One region of the Halopseudomonas phragmitis genome, then DNA from elsewhere that is predicted to be linked to it. Evidence: predicted binding sites of a transcription regulator. Region 1 holds the regulator's gene; each other region holds the start of a gene.
What was found. Region 1 encodes FliA, which starts transcription of late flagellar genes. Its sites were predicted from a motif close to CTAAAGTTTNNNNNNNNNNNGCCGNTAA; they were not measured.
Positions count from the first base shown of each region.

Region 2: a site for FliA is predicted at 2,045-2,072, ahead of BVH74_RS15495 (methyl-accepting chemotaxis protein). Genes of this name have one in related genera too.
Region 3: a site for FliA is predicted at 1,868-1,895, ahead of BVH74_RS09605 (flagellin). Genes of this name have one in related genera too.

Region 1 is NZ_CP020100.1:3,509,189-3,512,467, forward strand. Features, by position in the region: gene BVH74_RS16235 (protein phosphatase CheZ) at 1-695, opposite strand, end outside; gene BVH74_RS16240 (chemotaxis response regulator CheY) at 716-1,093, opposite strand; gene BVH74_RS16245 (RNA polymerase sigma factor FliA) at 1,271-2,008, opposite strand; gene fleN (flagellar synthesis regulator FleN) at 2,005-2,832, opposite strand; gene flhF (flagellar biosynthesis GTPase FlhF) at 2,862-3,279, opposite strand, start outside.
Region 2 is NZ_CP020100.1:3,339,460-3,342,738, reverse strand. Features, by position in the region: gene BVH74_RS15500 (Na+/H+ antiporter family protein) at 1-264, shown strand, start outside; gene BVH74_RS15495 (methyl-accepting chemotaxis protein) at 314-1,963, opposite strand; gene rloA3 (retropepsin-like aspartic peptidase RloA3) at 2,367-3,041, shown strand; gene BVH74_RS15485 (DUF2058 domain-containing protein) at 3,081-3,279, opposite strand, start outside.
Region 3 is NZ_CP020100.1:2,088,234-2,091,512, reverse strand. Features, by position in the region: gene BVH74_RS09610 (flagellin) at 1-275, opposite strand, end outside; gene BVH74_RS09605 (flagellin) at 586-1,773, opposite strand; gene BVH74_RS09600 (alpha/beta fold hydrolase) at 2,258-3,118, shown strand.

The DNA.
Region 1 (3,279 bases):
GATGTTTTTTTCGGTGTTGCCCGCGTTTCGCCGTGTTCAATACCGGCAATTCGATCAACCTGACCAGCCATGCGCACCAGGCTGACCAGACTTTCCTCGACATCATGAACCAGGGTAATGACCCGCTTGATCACCTGACCGGTCAGGTCCTGATAATCCTGGGCCAGCAGAATTTCGTTGAGCTGCGAGCTAACAGCACTGCTGGATTGCTCGGTCTTGGCCAGAAAATCGCCAATGCGTCGGTACAGGTCACGGAACTCGGTGGCGGCGATCTCGCGGCGCTGCAGGCGCTCCCAGTCGGCGCGCAGGGTTGCCGCTTCCTGGCCAAGCTCAGAAACAATCGGCGCGCTGCTCTCAACCAGATCCATGGTCCGGTTGGCGGCCTTGTCGGTCAGCTTGACCACATAGTCGAGATGGTCGGAAGCATCGGTGATCTTGGAGCTGTCGTTGCCTTCTTCGAGCGCATGGGTGGTGTCGATCTGAAAATTGACGATCGCACTGTGCAGCGCCCGGGTGAGCTTGCCGACCTCATGGTACAGACCGCGGTCACGGGCCTGATTGATGGCATGGATGACCAGTACGGCTTCGGCAAACTCGCCATTCTCCAGGTAGCTGACCAGCTGCCGCGCATTTTCCTTGAGGGAATGTTCGAATTCCTGGGCGGTTTCCTGACCGGGATCCTTACTTAACGCCATAACCTTTACCCCGGGTTGTGTTATTTGGCCTGAACGCGCTCGAAAATCTTCTCGATCTTCTCTTTCAAGGCTTGCGCGGTAAAAGGCTTGACCACGTAACCGTTGACCCCGGCCTGAGCCGCTTCAATGATCTGGTCGCGTTTGGCTTCAGCGGTAACCATCAGCACCGGCAGGTGCTTGAGGCGCTCGTCGGCCCGCACTGCGCGCAGCAGGTCAATGCCGCTCATGCCCGGCATATTCCAGTCGGTCACCAGAAAGTCGAAGTTGCCACTTTGCAGCATGGGCAACGCCGTGGTGCCATCATCGGCTTCAGCCGTGTTGGTAAACCCCAGGTCACGCAACAAATTCTTGATGATGCGCCTCATCGTCGAAAAATCGTCAACGATGAGAATTTTCATGTTCTTGTCCAAGTAGACCTCCGTACAAACCAGGGGAAATGCAGGCTCGCTCGCTGCTCACCCGTTGCCATGTTCAAGCCTGTCGAACCACCTAAGGAAACACTGAAAACCCATATTGCCAGCTATCATCCGCCTTGCGTCAGGCCCAGGCGCATTGTCCGGATGCTGGCGATAAAATCAATCGTCGCGCCAATCGGCCAGGCGGGCCCGCAGACGAGCGGCGCACTGGCTGTGCAACTGACTGACCCGTGATTCACTGACCCCCAGTACGGCGCCGATTTCCTTGAGGTTCAATTCCTCGTCGTAATACAGCGACAGCAATAGGCGCTCACGCTCGGGCAACCCCTCGATCGCATTACTCAAGGCGACCCGAAAGCGCTCATCCTGAAGCCCGCCCAGAGGCTCAGCCTCGGCCTGAACATCGGTCGGTGCTCCGGACTCAAGCAAATCATCAAAACTGAATAGCTTGCTGCCGGCGGTATCGTTGAGGATCGCGTAATATTCCTCAAGACTCATCTCAAGTTCGGCAGCAACTTCATTATCTTTAGCGTCACGCCCCAAACGAGCCTCAACCGAGCGGATCGCATCGCTGACCAGGCGTGTGTTGCGGTGTACTGAACGCGGAGCCCAGTCACCCTTGCGCACTTCATCCAGCATGGCCCCGCGAATGCGGATGCCGGCGTAGGTTTCAAAGCTGGCGCCCTTGCTGTTATCGAACTTGCGGGATGCTTCGAGCAAGCCGATCATACCGGCCTGCATCAAGTCTTCAACCTGCACGCTGGCCGGCAACCGACCGAGCAGGTGATAGGCAATACGTTTGACCAGAGGAGCAAATTGCTCGACCAGTCGATCCTGATATTCGGCTGTGCTCTGCGCGCGGGTATACATGCTCACTCCACCAGCCAGTGCCGTCATGCGTCGGATCCGACTTGCTGAACCAGACGCTCCACGAAAAATTCCAGATGGCCGCGCGGATTGGCGGGCAAAGGCCAGCCATCGACTTTCTGGGCAATCGCCCGAATCGCCATGGAGGCCTTGCTGCGGGGATACAGGTCATATACTGCGCGCTGCTTCTGCACCGCCTTGCGCACCATCTCGTCAAATGGCACCGCTCCCACATACTGCAGGGCTACATCCAGGAAGCGGTCAGTCACCTTGGTGAGTTTAGCAAACACCGTGCGACCTTCCTGTGGGGTATTGACCATATTGGCCAGAACCCGGAAACGGGTCATGCCAAAATCGCGGTTGAGCAGCTTGATCAGCGCATAGGCGTCGGTAATAGAGGTAGGCTCGTCACAGACCACCACCAGCACTTCCTGGGCGGCGCGCACGAAACTCAGTACCGAATCGCTGATACCGGCGGCGGTATCGACGATCAGCACATCCAGGTCATCGCCAATTTCGCTGAAGGCCTGGATCAAGCCAGCATGCTCCTGGGCATTGAGATGGACCATGTGCGACACGCCGGAAGCGGCCGGTACCACCCGTATTCCACCAGGACCGGAGATCATGACATCCCTGAGATCACAACTACCTTCCAGCACGTCAGCCAGGGTAGCTCGCGGCTTGAGCCCCAACAGCACATCGACATTGGCCAGGCCAAGGTCGGCATCCAGCAGGACCACACGTCGCCCGAGCTCGGCCAGGGCCAGGCTGAGGTTGACCGACACATTGGTCTTGCCGATCCCGCCCTTGCCGCCGGTGACTGCGATCACTTGAACCGGATGTTTGCTTCCCATCTCGTTGTATACCTTGCCTTAGTAAAATCTCAACTTGCGCGTTGTTTATGCAGTATACCGGCAAAAACGTCAGCCATAGCCTGATCTGCGGGTGCTTCGTTGCTGGCCAGGCTTACAGCCCGGCTGACCAGTTGGTGCCCCACGGCCCGGTTGAGGTCATCGGGGATGCGCTGGCCATCGGCCAGATAGGCTACCGGTAAACCGTGCTCCATCGCCAGCCCCAATGCTTCACCCAGAGTAGCCGCCTCGTCCACCTTGGTCAGAATACAGCCTGACAGCGCGCAACGCTTGTATGTGTGATAGGCAGCCTTGAGTACTCGGTGCTGGCTGGTTGCAGCCAGTACCAGCAGTGTGCGCACTTGGCTGCCCTGGGCTGCCAACTCACTGAGCTGATTGTTCAGGTGCGGATCATTGGCCTGCAGGCCGGCGGTGTCGATCAGCACCAGA
Region 2 (3,279 bases), 170 kb from region 1:
TCGACCATTCCGATTATCGCCGCGATCTATGTACCGCTGGCCTTGCAACTGGGTTTCAGCCCGTTGGCAATCGTTGCGCTGGTGGGTACGGCGGCGGCGCTGGGAGATGCCGGCTCGCCGGCTTCGGACTCGACCCTGGGGCCGACGTCTGGTCTCAATGTTGATGGTCAGCACAACCACATCTGGGATACCGTGGTGCCGACTTTCCTGCATTACAACCTGCCGCTGCTGGTGTTTGGCTGGCTGGCGGTGATGGTGCTCTGAAGATAGTCAGTCAATGGGAGCGCCGCTGTGGCGCTCCCATCTTCTCTGCTCAGATTTTGAACCGGCTTACCAATCCATCGATTTGTCGTCCCAACTGGGCCAGGTGTTGACTGGCCTGGGCGGTCTGCTGGGCACCGTCGGTGGTTTCGCGGGCCAGTTCAGCGGCTTCGGTCACGTTCTTGTTGACGTCCTCGACCACGGTCGACTGCTGGGTTGTGGCGCTGGCGATCGAGGCGTTGAGGGCGACCATCTGCTGCATGGACTGGGCGATCTGATCCAGCGCCTGACCGGCAGCGTTGACCTGCTCGACGCTGAGCTGTGAGTAGCGGCTGCTTTCGTTGATGACGTTGACCACCGTCTGGGTATTGTTCTGCAGCTTGGTGATCATTTCATGGATTTCTTCGGTGGACTTCTGGGTGCGCTGGGCCAGATTGCGCACCTCATCGGCGACCACCGCAAAACCGCGACCCATCTCGCCGGCACGGGCGGCCTCAATGGCGGCATTGAGCGCCAGCAAGTTGGTCTGCTCGGCGATGTTGCGGATCACATCCAGTACTGAGGTGATCTCATTGGCATCGGTGGCCAGGGTCTCCATGTGCTCGACAGCCGTCTTGACGCTGCTGGACAGATGGTTGATCTGCTCGATGGTTTTTTCCACCTGGCTGCGACCGTGGTTGGCGCCTTCGTTGGCGTTTTCTACCTCATGGGCGGCGGCATTGGCATTCTGAGCTACGTCCTGAACGCCGTAGGTGATTTCGTTAATGGCGGTAGCCATCAGTTCCATGCGCTCCGATTGGCGGGTCATGTCGCGCAGGCTGTTATCGCTGATCTGGTCGAGCTGCTGACTGGCGCTGATCATCTGCCGAGCACTGTCGCCCAGTTGCTGGATCAGGCCGCGCAGGTTGCCGGTGAACTGGTTGAAATAGCGGGCCATCAGTGACAGTTCGTCTCGGGCGTCATCATCCAGCCGGCGGGTTAGATCGGCTTCGCCACTGGCGATATCATGCATGGCGTCGACCACCCGGTTCAGTGGTTGGGAAATGCTGCGGCCGATGATGAACAGAATGATGATCATCAACAGGTTGATCAGGCTGACCACCAGCAGCAGACGCATGGCCTCGGTCCAGAATTTGGACTGCATGTCTTCGATGAAAATGCCGGTGCCGACCATGTAGTCCCAGGGCTTGAAGTGCTTGAACGCGGCGATTTTGCCAACGCCTTCGTCTTCGCCAGGGTTCTTGCCGGGGCGGGTCCAGGTGTACTCGATATGCGCGGTGCCCTGGCTACGGGCCATGTTGACCATGTCGACGATGACATTGCGGCGCCCATCTGAGCTGTTGATGTTGGTCAGGTCCATGCCTTCGGTCTGGGGCGCTACCGGGTGCATGATCATGATGTTGTTCATGTCATTGACCCAATAATATTCCTGGCCGTCGTAGCGTAGCCCGCGCAAGGCGTCCAGAGCCTGCTTGCGAGCCTGCTCCTCGCTCAACTCGCCGCGCACCTGTTTGCCGTGGTAGTGAGCCATGAGGTCGTGGGCCACTTCCACCAGATGGGTGGCCTTGGTGATTTCCGCCTGACGCAGTTCGCTCTTGAGGCCGACGAGCGCGGTAACTGACAGAAGGGTCATGCTGACCAGAGCGACGATAAGGATCAGCCAGATCCGCTGACTGATTTTGATGCTGCGCAACAGCTTCATTAAAACCTCCACGCGCAAACGACTTGTGTTTGTTCTTGTATTGCCGCGCCCTATGCCAGTGGCTGCGGTCCCCTAGCGTCTGTATCGGCACTTTCAGGTAAACCTGAACCCGTCTGAACAAAAAAAATGATGTCAAATTGGCGTCGGTTTTCTGTGGGCTCATCAGTGTAATGCCAAGCTGGTGGCCACGCTCAATGATTCGTGTTGGCTATGGTGGGACCCCGGTCAGGCTTATGGGCTGTTGCGTGACAAGCGTCATTTCCCCGCTTGGCCCCTCTATTCAGCGCCGTCAAATCATATAAAATGCGCGCCGTTTTGGTCCGCAAATGGCCAGTATCCCGGCTGGTGTGGCACTTTTTCTATTCCTGCCGGTCTATCCTGTTGTTTCTGCAAAGGATCTCTCATGCATTCAGTGATCAAGCGTTGGTGTTGGGCGGTGTGCTTGTCGGTGTTGGCCCCGGTGGCCTGGGCCGAGGCCGAGCAGCACGAAGACCCCGAAGCCTCGGAGCAACCGGTTGCCGCGCAGGTAATCGTTGGCTGGGTTGAAAAGGGCCGAATCCTGCCGGAGCATACGGCGGTCAAGATCAAGGTTGACTCCGGTGCACTGACCTCTTCGATGCATGCGATCAACATCGAGAACTTCACCCTCAACGGCAATCCTTGGGTGCGTTATGACGTGCCGGTTAAGGATGCCGATAGCGGCGAACTGGTGACCCTGAAGTTTGAGCGGCCGGTCTATCGTCGGGTGCTGGTGCGCGGGGCGGGCGGCGAGGATCGTCGGCCGGTGGTGAAAATGGCGATGTGCATCGGCAATCAGGTTTATGAAGAACAGTTCTCCCTGCGTGACCGCGGCGACATGACCTATCCGGTGCTGATTGGTCGGCGGACCATCGAACATGTCGGCCTGATCGATGTGTCACGGACCTTCCTGCTCAAGCTGGACTGCCCCGAGGCCGAGGAGACCCGTGAGCGTGAGCGTGTCGAGCGAATGAAGGAAGATGCCGAACTGGTGGATGACTCTGCCCTGGATGAGCCGGAGCAGGTCGAGGAAGAGGACGAGCAGGAACAGCGGCAATAATGGTTGGCTGGCCCGGGCATTGTGCCCGGGCCGATTGTATTACCACATCAGATCGTCAGGGATCTGGTACGCGGCGTAGGGATCGTCCTCGCTGACTTCTTCGACCTTGGCGATGATTACCGGCCAATGCGGGGCCCGTTCCTTGACCTTGTCCGCGACCTCCAATGGAATCAGCTCGAACTGCCCGCCCAAGCGAGCAATGGCCAGTTTGCCGCGGCTGAGTCTGTCGAATTGCTCC
Region 3 (3,279 bases), 1.4 Mb from region 1:
ATACGCTGCAGGATATTGGTCGACTGCTGCAGAGCACCTTCGGCGGTCTGTGCCAGCGAGATACCGTCATTGGCGTTGCGTACCGCCACGTTCAGGCCATTGACCTGACTGGTCAGGCGGTTGGCAATCTGCAGGCCAGCAGCATCATCCTTGGCGGAGTTGATGCGCGAGCCGGTGGACAGACGCTGCAAAGAAGTCTGCAGCGCATTGGATGAAGTATTGAGGTTACGCTGGGTATTCAGCGACGCCACATTGGTGTTCACCGTCAGGGACATGTCTTGCCTCCATTGTTGCCTGTTGCCCGTACCGCGATCACCAGGCAGCCATGCAATCTGCATTCAACGAATATTCGGCATCGATGCAGACGAACGACTGCATTGCCGCTTTTTAATGTCACAAGGTTGAATGAGCAGGAAGTGTGCCAACAACAATAAAGCGCCCAACCACGGCCACTTACAGCCAGCCAGACCGACTGACTGCCGAGATATTCCGGCAAACTTTTGCCGCGCAGGCAAGCGCCTGCCGCAAATACACACAAGCCGGGCATAAGCCCGGCTTGTGTTGAAAACCAACCCTACTGCCAGATCAGCCCAGCAGACTGAGTACCGCCTGCGGCAACTGGTTGGCCTGGGCCAGGATAGAGGTACCGGCCTGCTGCAGAATCTGATTCTTGGTCAGGTTCGCAGTTTCCGCGGCAAAATCGGTGTCCTGAATCCGTCCACGGGCGGCCGACACGTTCTCGGCAATGTTTTGCAGGTTGGCAATGGTGTTCTCGAAGCGGTTCTGTACCGCACCGAGGTCAGCGCGCTGGGAGTCGATCATCTTGATCGCATCATCGATAACCAGCACTGCTGCCTGCGCACCTGAGGCTGTAGTAATGTCGATATCCTTGACAGTATTGTCAGTCGAAGCTGTCATAGCTGCCGCAGAACCGAGCGTACCCACACCTGTAGTATCAGTGTCGGTTACTGCTACGCTGGTCAACAGAGAGGCGCCATCATCATCCGCCTTGGAAACGTATTTGATCAGGAAGTCGCCAGCATTGTCAGGGTCCTCCTCAACGAAGGCACCCACGCCAACATTGGCATCATTCACCGCTGCCGCAATTTTTTCTGCCGCCTGCTTATTGGTTTCGCCGCCACTCATGGTAGCTGTCACGTTTACAGTACCCGTTGTCAGCGTCAGGGCAACGGTCACATCACCTGCTACGATGGTACCTGCCGCCGGATCAAACTCCGCACTGTTACCAGAGAAGTAAGTACCCTCCAAAGAGCTGGAACTCATCTCCCCAATCCCGACACTGATGATTTCATTAGCCGCAGAGCCAACCTGAAAGCTGGAAATGCCGAAATTGCCATCCAGCAGCTTGCGACCACCGAAGGTGGTGGTATTGCTGATTCGGTCGATTTCTTTCTTCAACTGGGTTACTTCGGCGTTCAATGCCTCACGCTCGGAAGTGCTGTTGGAACCGTTGGCCGACTGCAGGGCCAGATCACGCATGCGTTGCAGGATATTGGTCGACTGCTGCAGAGCACCTTCAGCTGTCTGCGCCAGCGAGATACCGTCATTGGCGTTGCGCACCGCCACATTCAGACCATTGACCTGACTGGTCAAACGGTTGGCAATCTGCAGACCTGCGGCATCATCCTTGGCGGAGTTGATACGCGAACCGGTGGACAGGCGCTGCAAGGATGTCTGCAGAGAACTGGCCGAACTGTTGAGGTTGCGCTGAGTATTCAGCGACGCGACGTTGGTATTAACGGTCAAGGACATGTCATGCCTCCAGAGGACCTAATAATGTTTGCCTGAGCCTGCGCCTCCAAGGTGGGACTTGCCCAGGCACCCATAGAGTTCGCATTCGATTACTTTATCGGCGTCTGTTCGGGGAGCTTTAGGACCTTTTTAAGGATTTTTTTCTTTCTTTTTGACAGGCACTTGCAGCCAGTCATCGCCTCTCAAGGCTCTATTGACAGCATTTTGACATGCAAATTTAACCGTCATGAGGTTATCAGCAGGCAGGGGCGGGCTTGAGAGTGGCCTGGGGTTTCCTGGGAGCCTGGAGCATCTGCTCCAGGACAGGGATGCGGCGGGCTCGCTGCGGGAGCGGATGCTCCCGCCTTACAGGATTCATGAACAGCCAGTTACACCCGACCAACGGCTGCGGCCATGACACGCTGCTGTCATCTGGGTGCGGTTAGCTGGTGGCACTCTTCACCGGCGCGCTAAACGCTCGCCTTCAACATTCCGAGGTGCCCCCATGTACGCTGAAAAGGCAGTAATTCGCGTGCACCGAGATATGAAGGTGCACACCTGGTGTTATCCGAACCCCGACGCAACCGCTACCATCATTCTGGTCAACGGCTCGCTGGCCACCAGCGCCTCGTTCAGCCAGGCGTTGCGGTTTCTCCAACCACTGTTCAATGTGGTGTTGTTTGACCAGCCTTATGCTGGCGCCTCACGCCCGCACAACCCAATCCTGCCATTGATTGGCAAGGAGGACGAGGCACTGATTCTGCTGGATCTGATCGAGCACTTTAGTGCCGACCACATCTACTCGTTCTCCTGGGGCGGCGTCGCCACACTGCTGGCCCTGGCTCAGCGACCCGCACGGATCCGCAGTGCCGTGGTCAGCTCATTCTCGCCGATTCTCAACAGCGCGATGCATGACTATCTCAGTCGCGGCCAGACCCATCTGGCGGCCTGTGACCGCCAGGCGGTGGGCAATCTGGTCAATGACACCATCGGTGAATATCTGCCGCCCCTATTCAGGCGCTGCAATTTTCGCCATGTCAGCAGCCTTGAAGAGCACGAGTATGCGCAGATGCTGTTCCATATACGCCAGGTACTGGGCCTGGACAGCAACAGCTATATGAGCTGCGTGACCAATATCGACCTGCCGTTGCTGTTCGTCAATGGCGAGTGGGACCGTTACACCAGCCCGGATGATGCACGCGGCTTTGCCAAACTGGCGCCACAGGCTCAGTTCGCAACCATAGCTCACAGCGGCCACTTTCTGGAAATGGAACACAAGACGGCCTGGCAGGATACCCGCTCGGCGGTGGAGCGGTTTTTCCTGCGCCAGGGGGTGGCCGAGCAGCGATTGGCGTTGGCTGTGTAGATAAAATGACGAGGTGGAGGACGGGGAACGCCTGAGTTTGGCTCCCGCTCCCGTCATCGCGAAGGCCGTAGGCCTGTGGCGATCCAGGGGGTGTACTGGCCCAGGCACTGATGGATTGCCACATCGGCGGATGGCCGCCCCCTGCGACTGGCAATGACGAG